Regions from separate parts of the Paenibacillus sp. sgz302190 genome, predicted to be linked through region 1. Evidence: predicted binding sites of a transcription regulator. Region 1 holds the regulator's gene; the other holds the start of a gene.
What was found. Region 1 encodes Rex, which represses fermentation and respiration genes when NADH is low (regulators of the CRP and FNR family bind a similar motif). Its sites were predicted from a motif close to TTGTGAAATATTTCACAA; they were not measured.

Region 1 (5,601 bases):
CCGCCATTATCTGGAACCTTGTGACCTGGTATTTCGGCATTCCTTCCTCCTCCTCGCATACGCTGCTCGGCTCCCTGGCCGGTGCGGTAATTGCCGGAGCAGGCATGAGCTCCGTGAACTGGGGCGGTTTCACCGAAATTATCATCATCCTCATTTTATCGCCGATCATTGCTTTTGCAGCGGGCTTTGTGATCATGATCCTGATTAAGTATATCATCCTTTGGTCGGGCAACACTTCGCGTTCCAAGCTGAACCGGATGTTCCGTTCTTTGCAGGTACTGTCAGCCGCGCTGCTGTCCTACTCCCACGGCGGCAACGACGCGCAGAAGGCGATGGGCATCATCGTGTTCGGGCTTGTTGCAGCGGGTTATCAAACGGATCTGGATGTGCCTTTATGGGTAAAAATCGCCGCGGCTACAGCCATGGGCCTCGGAACGTCCATCGGCGGCTGGCGCATCATCAAAACGATCAGCCGCAAAATTATTAAAATCGAGCCGATCAACGGCTTCGCCTCCGATTTGACGTCGTCGATCATTATACAAGCATCCACTCATATGGGGATGCCTCTGTCAACGACGCACGTCATTTCATCGTCCATTATCGGAACGGGAAGCGTCCTGCGCTTCCATGAAGTCCAATGGGCAACCGTCGGCAAAATGATCATGACCTGGGTCATTACCATCCCGATCAGCATCGTCTTGTCTTACTCGATTTACTTCGTGTTGTTTAAGTTGTTTTAGATGAAAAACCCGGGCCAGTATGTGGCTCGGGTTTTTTGTTATTTTTGCAAAGCGCGGCGGGGCGCTGCAATGCGGCTATGGAGCGAGCCGCTTGTGCGTTGCATGTGGCTGTGGAGCGAGCCGCTTGTGCGTTGCATGTGGCTGTGGAGCGAGCCGCTTGTGCGTTGCATGTGGCTGTGGAGCGAGCGCTTGCACGCTGCATACGGCTGTGGAGTGAGGCGCTTGTGCGCTGCTTGCGCTCTGGAACGTGCGCTTGCACACTCCTTGCGTTGTTCTACGAGCCACTTGTAACGCTCTACCATAGCCACTCTCAGCGTTGCGTCGAATTGAATGGCTACAGCACGTTAGATGTGTGCGCAAGATCGCGTATTTGTTTTGTTTGTTGAGCTTCGCAACCAGGAGCGGTTTTAAAGCCGAACTTTCACCGGTTTCCGCTTCTTTTTGCCGTCCGCCCAAAGACGGCACTTCGCGCCAATGAAACGAATTGGCTCGACAGCCGGAAAAACCTACAAAACTCCCATGACGCCGTAGACGTTATCCCCACAGAATGAAAACAATCGTCTACTGAAACAATTTCAAGCTTTAAAAGCGTAAAAGTTGGAAACGAGTACATTATTTTCGTTAAAATAGAGGCTGCTGAGAAAACATACATTGGAGAGACGCATCATATTACGGGTAGAAAACCAGACTGTTGATAAAGTAACGGGGTAGAGGAACCAAAAGGGGCACAATCACTCTTCAGTAACCTACGGCTCTCTCCTGTACGGGTTACGGCGTTGGAACAAGCAGCCTGGCACAGAAAAAACCTGCGAAAGTCAGGCTGTTTCAGCAGAAATGGTTCATTTCGGCAAAAAGCCTGCGATTGTGCAGGAATTTTCGCTAAAAACGCTTCTCAGCCCATGTTCGCGGCGAAAAGCCTGCACATTTGCAGGAATTTTTCGTATCCAGCGCATCAGCGAGCAAAAAACTGTACTTTTGCAGGTTTTCTCCACGTTGCTAAGCAAATGTACTGCCTGCTGCCATGCGAGTTTTTCGCCGATCCAGCTTCCGGAGGCTTCTGCAGGGTTTTGTTTCTCTTCTGCAGGTTTCTGCGGGTTTCTGCGGGTTTCTGCAGGTTTCTGCGGGTTTCTGCAGGTTTCTGCAGCTTTCCCCTGCGTCCTGCTGCAAATTTCCGCATAGCGCGAGCCCTTGGCCTAGTCCAAATAATAGGCCAGACTCTGCAGCTCGGTCGTGAAATCGGCATGGTGCACGCGGATTTCGGGCGGCACCTTAATGATGACCGGCGCAAAATTAAGAATCGCTTCAATGCCGGCTTCGACGAATTGATTCGCCACATTTTGCGCTTCCGCTGCCGGTACCGTAATGATGCCGATTCTGACGCCAAGCCGCGATATCGCTTCTTTCAGCTCGTGCGTCGGCTGCACGATCAAATTATTGATCGTCTCGCCCGTTTTCTCGGGCATCGCGTCGAATACGGCGACAATTTTCATATCGTTGCGCAAATATGTGTTGTAGTTGCACAGTGCCCGCCCCAGGTTGCCCGCCCCGACCAGAGCGACCCGGATATGGCGGTCCAGCTTCAAGATCTGCCTGATCTTCTCGATGAGATAGCCGACGTCGTAGCCGATCCCTTTTTTGCCGAATTCCCCGAAATAGGCCAAATCTTTGCGGATTTGCGCGGGGTTCAAATCGAGCTTTTGCCCCAGATCCTGCGACGAGACCGTCATAATATTTTTCATCGCCAGCTCGTTCAAAAACCGCAAATAAATCGGCAGCCGGCGGACTACAGCTTCGGATATTTTTTGTGTCTTCACCGCTGCGCCTCCCCCATCCATTCCTCAATTCTTGGAATCATTTGTTCCGTCGTCATATGTTCAATCTTCGGACCGGGCAGCGAATAAAGAAAATATTTGCCGTACTGCGTATCGATAACGCGGGTATCGTAAATAATAACGATTCCTTTATCCGTAGCCCGCCGCACGAGCCGCCCGAATCCTTGTTTGAAACGAATGACCGCCTGCGGCACGGAAAATTTCATAAACGGATTTTCGTTCCGCTTTTTAATATTTTCACATTTGGCTTCAATGAGCGGGTGATTCGGAGGCTGAAACGGAAGCCGAATAATAGCCAAGCAGGACAACGCATCGCCCGGGATGTCCACGCCTTCCCAGAACGAGCTTGTACCCAGCAGCACGCAGGAATGGTGGTCCTGGAACATGCGGGTCAGCTTGCTGCGGTTGCCGCTGTCTACGCCCTGTCCAAGCACGGTAATCCCATGCGGCTTTAACCGCTCCTTCATGCCGGCATGAATCTGCTTTAACATCCGGTTGGATGTAAACAGCACGAGCATTCGGCCGTTGGTAACCAAAGCGACATTGCTTAAAGAATCGATAAGTGCTTGTATGAAAACGGCGTCCCCGGAAGGGCCTTTAATCGTCGGAAAATCTCTGGGAATACAGACCAGCGCCTGCTCCCTGTAATTGAACGGGGACGGAAGCTGCACCGTTTTGAGCTTGCCGGCCTCTTCGCCGGCGGGAATTTGCAAACCGAGCTGATCGGCCGAGTATTGGAACGATTTGTTCACGGATAACGTAGCCGAAGTCAAAATGATGCTGTCTTTATTTTTGAAAAAATGCTCCTGAAGCAGCGGACTCACATCCGTCGGCACACTGATCAGCTGCAGCGACTTGCTCTTGGAATACGTGCCGGCTTCCATCCAGTATACGTAACCTTGATCCTCCATTTTCATGAAAAAATGAAGCGCATCCCGGTGCCCGTAAAGCTCCTTCAAAGTTCCGTTCAAATCCGTCACGATGCTCTGGACTTCCAGAACTTCCTGCATCTCTTTGATCTCGCTCAGCATTTTGTCGAGCGTGCGGAGCGTATCGTTCATGCTCAAATAAATGTTGTCCTCCATCATCGTCAGCTCGCTCCAATGCGCCGGCAGCGCCTCGGGCTTCATGCGCAGCACGTATTGCGAGTTCTCCGATTGCGACGGGTCGCTTTTTGCCGTAAGCAGCTCGTACAACCCTTCGCTCAAACGCTCCCAGTCTTCCTTGATCTGCACGATTTTCGGGTACAAACCGTCTATCGCTGCGCTCCAGGCCAAAGCTCTCTCCTGCTCTTCCGCCGCCTTCTGAAGACGAAAGCGGAGCATAGGCAGCTGCCCGCTGCGGTTGTCTTTATACAACCACTGCAAAGAATGGTAAAACGCGCCCGAGTGCAGCTCGATCCCCAGATGCTTGCTGGCCACTTCTTCAAAGTGGTGTGCTTCGTCGATGACCAGATGCTTGTAGCCGGGTAGCAGGCGGTTCTCGGCCTTCATATCGGTAAACAACAGCGAATGGTTCGTTATGATGACATCTGACGTGTTCGCATCGTGGCGGGCGCGGTGGTAGAAACATTTTTTGAACCAGGGACACATCCGGTTCAGGCAGGAATCGGTATCGCTGGCCACCGAATGCCAGAACTGCGCGCCTTTATTGCCGAAATTCAGCTCCTCTTCGTCCCCGTGTTTCGTTTCGCTGAGCCATACGACCATTTGAGCCGCTGTGACCGAGTCGTCCTTGCCGTACTCGTAATCGCGCGTGACCAGCTTGTTTTCGAACTTGCGCAAGCAAAGATAATGACTTCTGCCTTTCAATACGGCCGCTTTAAAAGGTATCGGAAAAATGTCCTTCAGCAGCGGAATATCCCGCTCGCGCAGCTGTTCCTGCAAATTAATCGTATGCGTGCTGACGATCACTTTTTTATCGTGTTTGATTCCGTAATACAGCGCAGGAATCAGGTAGCCCAGCGATTTGCCGGTACCCGTACCCGCTTCAATCATTAAATGCGTGTCGGCCTCCAGCGACTGCTCCACTTCATGGATCATCTGCTCCTGCGCCGGGCGGTCCTCGAACACGTCAAACCGCTGCTGAAGCGCCTGCTTCAAACTGTCATGAAATTCGGAAAAAGCAGCACCGAGCTTCCGAATGTCCTGCGCGTCTCTTTCCTCTTCGTCCTCGCCCCAATCGCTTACGTTCATCGTAAACTGCCGGAAATAACGGTGAGTATCGGTATCGATGCTCGTATTCATTTCCTTGTAGGCGCGGATTTCATCCAAAAACCAGCCCAAATCGCTGGCACCGCTTTCGAATATGTGGCTGAGCCGCTGCACGGTCAAGAGCGGAAGACCGAGTATGCGCTCCATGCAAATGATCCAGATCAAAGCGGTAACCTCGGCGTCGCTGTCGGCCTGATGCGGCCTCTCATGATCCAGTCCGAACATGTCCGCCACCATGCCAAGCTGCAAGCTCGGCGTCGACGGAAACAGCATGCGCAGCATATCCATCGTATCGAGCACGCGGCCCGAAAACGGAGGAAATCCGCATTTCGTCAAGCCTTTCTGCAAAAACGATAAGTCGAATTGCACATGATGGCCGACGAGAACACAGTCAAAAAGAAGCGGAAACATCGCCGTCATCACTTCGTCAAGCTGCGGCGCATGCTCCACCATTTCATCGGTAATGCCGGTCAGCGTAGTAATAGAAGAAGGTATACCCATTCCTGGATTGACCAGGGAAGTATACCTGTCGACAATTTGAAATTGATCTATAATGACAAGCCCAACCTGAATAATTTCATCCGAAGACTGGCTTCCTGTCGTTTCAAAATCCAAAACTGCAAATTTCATGACGTATCCTTCAATCCCTTCGTCCTGCTCTTCCTCTAGCATACCAAATCTGTTCAGGAAAAGGGAATACCCACTTGCCGGTTCGTTATGATTCGTCGAGATTAATGAGCGGTTCCATGCAAGTCGGGTCCGTATGATAAGCTTTTTGAAAATATTCGAAAGCTTTTTCCATATTATGATTTTGCA
Region 2 (5,601 bases), on a different contig from region 1:
ATAGGCGAAGTACAGCCACTGCACGGCTTCCGCCGCGCTGGCGGCAGGCCGTGAAATGTCGAAGCCGTAGGACTTCGCCATCTGCTTCAGCTCGCCGAGGCTGCGAATTTGCTCGGACAGCTCTTCGCGCAGCCGGATGACATCCTCGGTGATCGCATCGACCTCGAGCTGCACCAGATCGGCGCGCTTTGCTTCGATCAGGCGGTCAACGCCGTACAGCGCGACGCGCCGGTAGTCCCCGATGATCCGCCCGCGGCCGTACGCATCAGGCAGACCTGTGATGATGCCCGCCTTGCGGGCGGTTTTCATCTCGGTCGTGTAGGCGTCGAACACGCCCTGGTTGTGCGTTTTGCGGATGTCCGTGAAGAGGCGGACAAGCTCCTCGGGCAGCTTGAAGCCGTAAGCTTCGCAGGCGTCGACGACCATGCGGATTCCGCCGAACGGCTGCACGGAACGCTTGAACGGCGCATCGGTCTGAACGCCGACGATTTTTTCTTTATCCTTCGCGATGTAACCCGGCGCATGGGAAGTGATCGTGGATACGGTGTTTACATCCACATCCAGGACGCCGCCGTTTTCCCGCTCACGGCGCGTCAGCTCGCTGACGATGCGCCACAGCTCGGTTGTCGCTTCGGTCGGGCCCGCCAGGAAGGAACCCGATCCCAGATACGGAGCCACGTTCTTATCGATAAAATCCTTGACGTCGACTGCTTTTTCCCACTTGCCGCCTTTAAACCCTTTCCAGGAGCCGGCTTTGCCGGCCTGGATCGCGATGTCTTTTTCCTCAATCGCCATGTTTGTGACCTCCTATCAATTGGTATTAACGGTTATTCAAATTTGCCGTAGAACGCTTTGCGGTACACGTCGGCAAGCTCCGTCACCAGCGGCATCCGCGGGTTGGCCGTCGTGCATTGGTCCTCAAAAGCCCGGTCGGCCAAGTAGTCGACGCGCGATTCGAACTGTTGGGCGTCGAAACCGAGATCCTGGAATTTCTCCGGAATGCCGAGCGATTTGTTCAGCTTGCGGATCGCATCGATCAGGCTGTTCACGCCTTCTTCCGTCGTTTTGGCCGGAAGTCCGAGCATCCGCGCGATTTCGGCGTAGCGCTGATCGGCGACGAAATGATCGTATTTCGGGAACGATGCGAACTTCGTCGGCTTCTGCGCATTGTAGCGGATCACGTGCGGCATCAGGATCGCATTGGTGCGGCCGTGAGCCGTATGGTATTCGCCGCCCCACTTGTGCGCCAGGCTGTGGTTGATGCCGAGGAAGGCGTTGGCAAAAGCCATGCCGGCAATCGTCGAGGCGTTGTGCATTTTTTCGCGGGCAACCGGATCGCCGGTAGCGAACGATTTTTCAAGATTTTGGAACACGAGCTGGACCGCCTTCATCGCCAGGCCGTCGGAATAATCGTTGGCCATCACCGATACGTAAGCTTCGATCGCATGCGTCAGCACGTCCATGCCCGTGTCGGCCACCGCCGTTTTCGGCAGGCTGTACACGTAGTCCGGGTCGATGATCGCCACGTCCGGCGTCAGCTCATAATCGGCCAGCGGATATTTCGTATTGCCTTTCGCCTTGTCGGTAATGACCGCGAACGAGGTTACTTCCGAACCGGTACCCGACGTTGTCGGAATCGCCACGAACTTCGCCTTGTTGCCAAGCCGCGGATATTTGTACACGCGTTTGCGGATGTCCAGGAACTTTTGCTTCAGCGCATCGAAGCTCGTATCCGGGTATTCGTAGAACAGCCACATCGCCTTGGCCGCGTCCATCGGCGAGCCGCCGCCGAGTGCAATGATGCAGTCCGGCTGGAAGGAGGCCATTACCTGTCTGCCGCGTTCCACGGTATCCACGGACGGATCCGGCTCTACGTCGGAGAACACTTCGATGTAGACAGGCAGCTGGCGTTTGCGCAAATAGTATTCGACTCGTTCCACATAGCCGAGTTTGACCATCATCGGGTCCGTCACGATCATGACCCGGGAAATGTCGGGCATTTTTTCCAGGTACTGCGTCGCGCCTTTTTCAAAGTACACTTTAGGCGGAATTTTGAACCACTGCATATTGACGGTGCGGTAGGCGACCCGTTTGACGTTGATCAGATTGACCGCGCTGACGTTGGAGGTCGTCGAGTTGTGGCCGTACGAACCGCATCCGAGCGTCAGTGACGGCAGGTTCGTGTTGTATATGTCGCCGATCGCGCCGTGCGTCGACGGCGAGTTGACAATAACGCGCCCCGTCTGCAGCTTCGCGGAGAACGCGCCGATCACATCGGCATTCTGCGAATGAATGACGGAGGAATGGCCCATGCCGCCGAAGCGAACCACTTCCGCCGCCCGTTCGATGCCCTGCTCCGCCGTTTTCACTTTGTAGCAGGCCAGCACAGGGCTGAGCTTCTCGGCGGACAGCGGGTAAGCTTCGCCGACGCCGGCCAGCTCGGCGACGAGAATTTTCGTCGATGCCGGCACTTTGATGCCCGCCATCTCGGCGATTTTGACCGCCGATTGGCCGACGATGACGGCGTTGACCGCGCATTTTTCACTGTTGATCACAAGCTTGGATACGGCTTCGGTCTCTTCCTTGTTCAGGAAATAGCAGCCCTGGTCGATCATCAGCTTTTTCGCCTCGGCGTAGATCGCCTCTTCGAGAATGACCGCCTGCTCGGAAGCGCAAATCATGCCGTTGTCGAACGTTTTGGACAAAATCAGATCATTGATCGCCTGCGGCAGGTTCGCCGTCTTCTCAATGAAGCACGGCACGTTGCCGGGTCCGACCCCGAGCGCCGGCTTGCCTGTGCTGTAGGCGGCTTTGACCATCGAAGATCCGCCCGTCGCAAGCACGAGCGCCACATCGGGATGGTTCATGAGCAGCCCTGTCGCTTCCAGGGACGGGTACTGCACCCACTGGATGCAGTTGTCGGGAGCGCCTGCGGCGACCGCGGCTTCCAGCAAAGTTCTGGCCGCCGCTGCGCTCGATTGCTGAGCGGACGGATGGAAGGCGAAGATGATCGGATTGCGCGTTTTGATCGCGATTAAAGCTTTGAACATCGTGGTGGAAGTCGGATTCGTCACTGGCGTAACGCCGGCGATAATGCCCACAGGCTCCGCCACCATCCGGTAGCTTTCATAGACGTTTTCCTCGATGACGCCGACGGTTTTGTTGTTCTTAATGCTGTGGTAGATGTACTCGGTCGCGAACAGGTTTTTCGTGATTTTGTCCTCGTACACGCCGCGCCCGGTCTCATCGACGGCCATCTTGGCCAGTACCATGTGCCGGTCGATGCCGGCCAGCGCCATTTGCTGAACGATGGCGTCAACCTGCTCCTGGTTCAGCTCGAGGAAAGCTTGCTGCGCTTTCTTCGCTTTTGCCACCAGTTGGTTCACTTCGTCTTTTGCGGAAATTTGTACGTTTACTTGGCTCTCTTTAACTGCCATCTTCTTCCACTCCTTTATATGATCAATAATGGGTGAATAACCTAATGTTGTGTTTGTTTCTACACAAAGAGTACCGCTTTTGGAGGGCTGCAACTATGAGAAAAATCACAAATGAAGCTTCGCAGGCGGCTATTTTCGTGAAGATATTGTGAATTATTTCACAATATCTTTGGAGAGAAAAGGCATTCCCCGGCTGACAAGCCGAAATGCCTTCTCTTTTCCTGCATCACCTGTCGTTACCAGGTAATAAATCCTTTGGAACCCGGTGCCGGATTCGTCACCATATCCATCAGCGGCAGCGTATAAGCGATGAGGATCAGCGCGGCTGACAAGCCGATCCACACGCCCCACCGCTCCAAATAAGCAGGGGTCGCTTCCGCCTGCTCCATCGGCTCGCCGATCGGATACTCCGTCTCCCCCCGGGGCGCGCGAAGCAGCGCGAATACGTTGTACACCATCATCAGCACCGCGATGAACAAAATCGTTCCGCCGATCGCCATCCATACGTAATAGGATGTCCAGCCTGCCGCGTCCGCATGATTTTCATAAGTGGTGTACGCGGTTCTTCTCGGAGCCCCGAACAGGCCCACTATATGCATCGCACCGGACATAAAGAACATGCCTATGCACCAGATAACCGTTTGAATCAAGCCAAGTTTGTTCATCCGCGGGGTCAGCACGCGCCCCGTCACTGCCGGAAGCAGCCAGTACGCAATGCCGAAAAACGTCAGCGCCACGCTCGTCGCAACCGTCAAATGAAAATGCCCCGTCACCCACAGCGTATTATGAACGACCGCATTCATCTGGTTGCTCGCATTAATCAAGCCGCCCGCCCCTGCCGGTATAAAGATCAGCATGCCCATGAACGGCGCGAAAAAACGCACATCCTTCCAAGGCATCACCTTGACCCACCCGAACAAGCCCGTAGCCCCTTTGGCCCGCCCGTTCAATTCGAATGTGGCGAACAGGGAGAACGCCGTCATCAGCGACGGAACCACGACCATAAAGGTCAGCACGACCTGCAAATATTTCCAGAAAGGGCTGATGCCCGGCTCCATCAATTGATGGTGAAAGCCTACCGGAATCGAGAACAGCAGCAGCAAAATGAACGACAACCGCGCCAAAGCGTCGCTGTAAATTTTGCCGCCGATAATTTTCGGAATGATCACGTACCAGCACATGTAGGCCGGCATCAGCCAGAAATAGACGAGCGGATGTCCGAAATACCAGAACAGCGTGCGGCTCAGCATGACGTTAATCGTCTCCACCCAGCCGAACGACCACGGTATGAGCTGGATCAACACTTCGGCGGCTACGCCCAGCGTGGCGATTTGCCACATGAGAAAAGTGACGACGGACATGAAGGCGAACAGTGGAGATATCTCGCCCCGATTCGTTCTTTTCCAATAATTGTACTGATAAAACACGCCCCAGCCGCTGATCCAGCTCCCGACAACGACCAAAGCCAATGCGATGTAAAAATACGGAGAAGCTTTGAGCGGCGCGTAAAACGTGTAAAGCACGCTGGCTTTGCCCGCCAAAACCATCGCGACCCCAATGGCCGTGCCGGCCGTCATTAAGGCGAAGCCCGCCCACCCCATGCGGCGCACAATCGGCAGCAGCTTGCCTCCAAGCGTATAAGAAATGCCCGAATAGAGGAAGCCGATAATAAAATAAGTCGTAAAAATGAGCGCCATCAATACCCCATGGGCTGTCAGCAGCTCGTAATAGCCGATTCCGTACGGCAGCTTGACCGTCCCGCTGCGGACCATGCTCTGCAGCAGCCCCGCGATGCCGCCGATCAGCAAAGCGATGAACGCCACGATGATGTGAGCGACGACGAGCTTCCCGTCTTTCAGATCGAATTTCGTGCCGTTTCCGTGCAAATGCGCTACTTTCATGACCATTGCCACCCCCTTTTGCTTGCGTCCCGAATTCATTTGACGATAATCGTCGTTTTCATAAATTCATGCGCCCCGCCGCAGTATTCGTTGCACAGGATGAGGTACTCGCCCGGCTTTGTGAACGTATGGCTCACATGGCTGACCTCGCCGGGCACGATCATCATGTTCACGTTTGTGCCGGGAATTTCAAATCCGTGCACGACATCCTGGGTTGCCACGATAAAATTGATTTTCGCACCGACGGGCACCTCCATTTTGTC

Region 2: the regulator Rex is predicted to act here: its motif matches at 3,584-3,601, upstream of adhE (bifunctional acetaldehyde-CoA/alcohol dehydrogenase).

The regions. Positions count from the first base shown of each region.
Region 1 is NZ_JBZYAO010000005.1:240,588-246,188, reverse strand. Features, by position in the region: gene AC6RNO_RS09095 (inorganic phosphate transporter) at 1-740, shown strand, start outside; gene AC6RNO_RS09090 (hypothetical protein) at 1,575-1,919, shown strand; gene AC6RNO_RS09085 (redox-sensing transcriptional repressor Rex) at 1,934-2,554, opposite strand; gene dinG (ATP-dependent DNA helicase DinG) at 2,551-5,415, opposite strand; gene AC6RNO_RS09075 (tetratricopeptide repeat protein) at 5,501-5,601, opposite strand, start outside.
Region 2 is NZ_JBZYAO010000055.1:8,866-14,466, forward strand. Features, by position in the region: gene pflB (formate C-acetyltransferase) at 1-795, opposite strand, end outside; gene adhE (bifunctional acetaldehyde-CoA/alcohol dehydrogenase) at 828-3,437, opposite strand; gene AC6RNO_RS34160 (cbb3-type cytochrome c oxidase subunit I) at 3,674-5,338, opposite strand; gene AC6RNO_RS34165 (cytochrome c oxidase subunit II) at 5,374-5,601, opposite strand, start outside.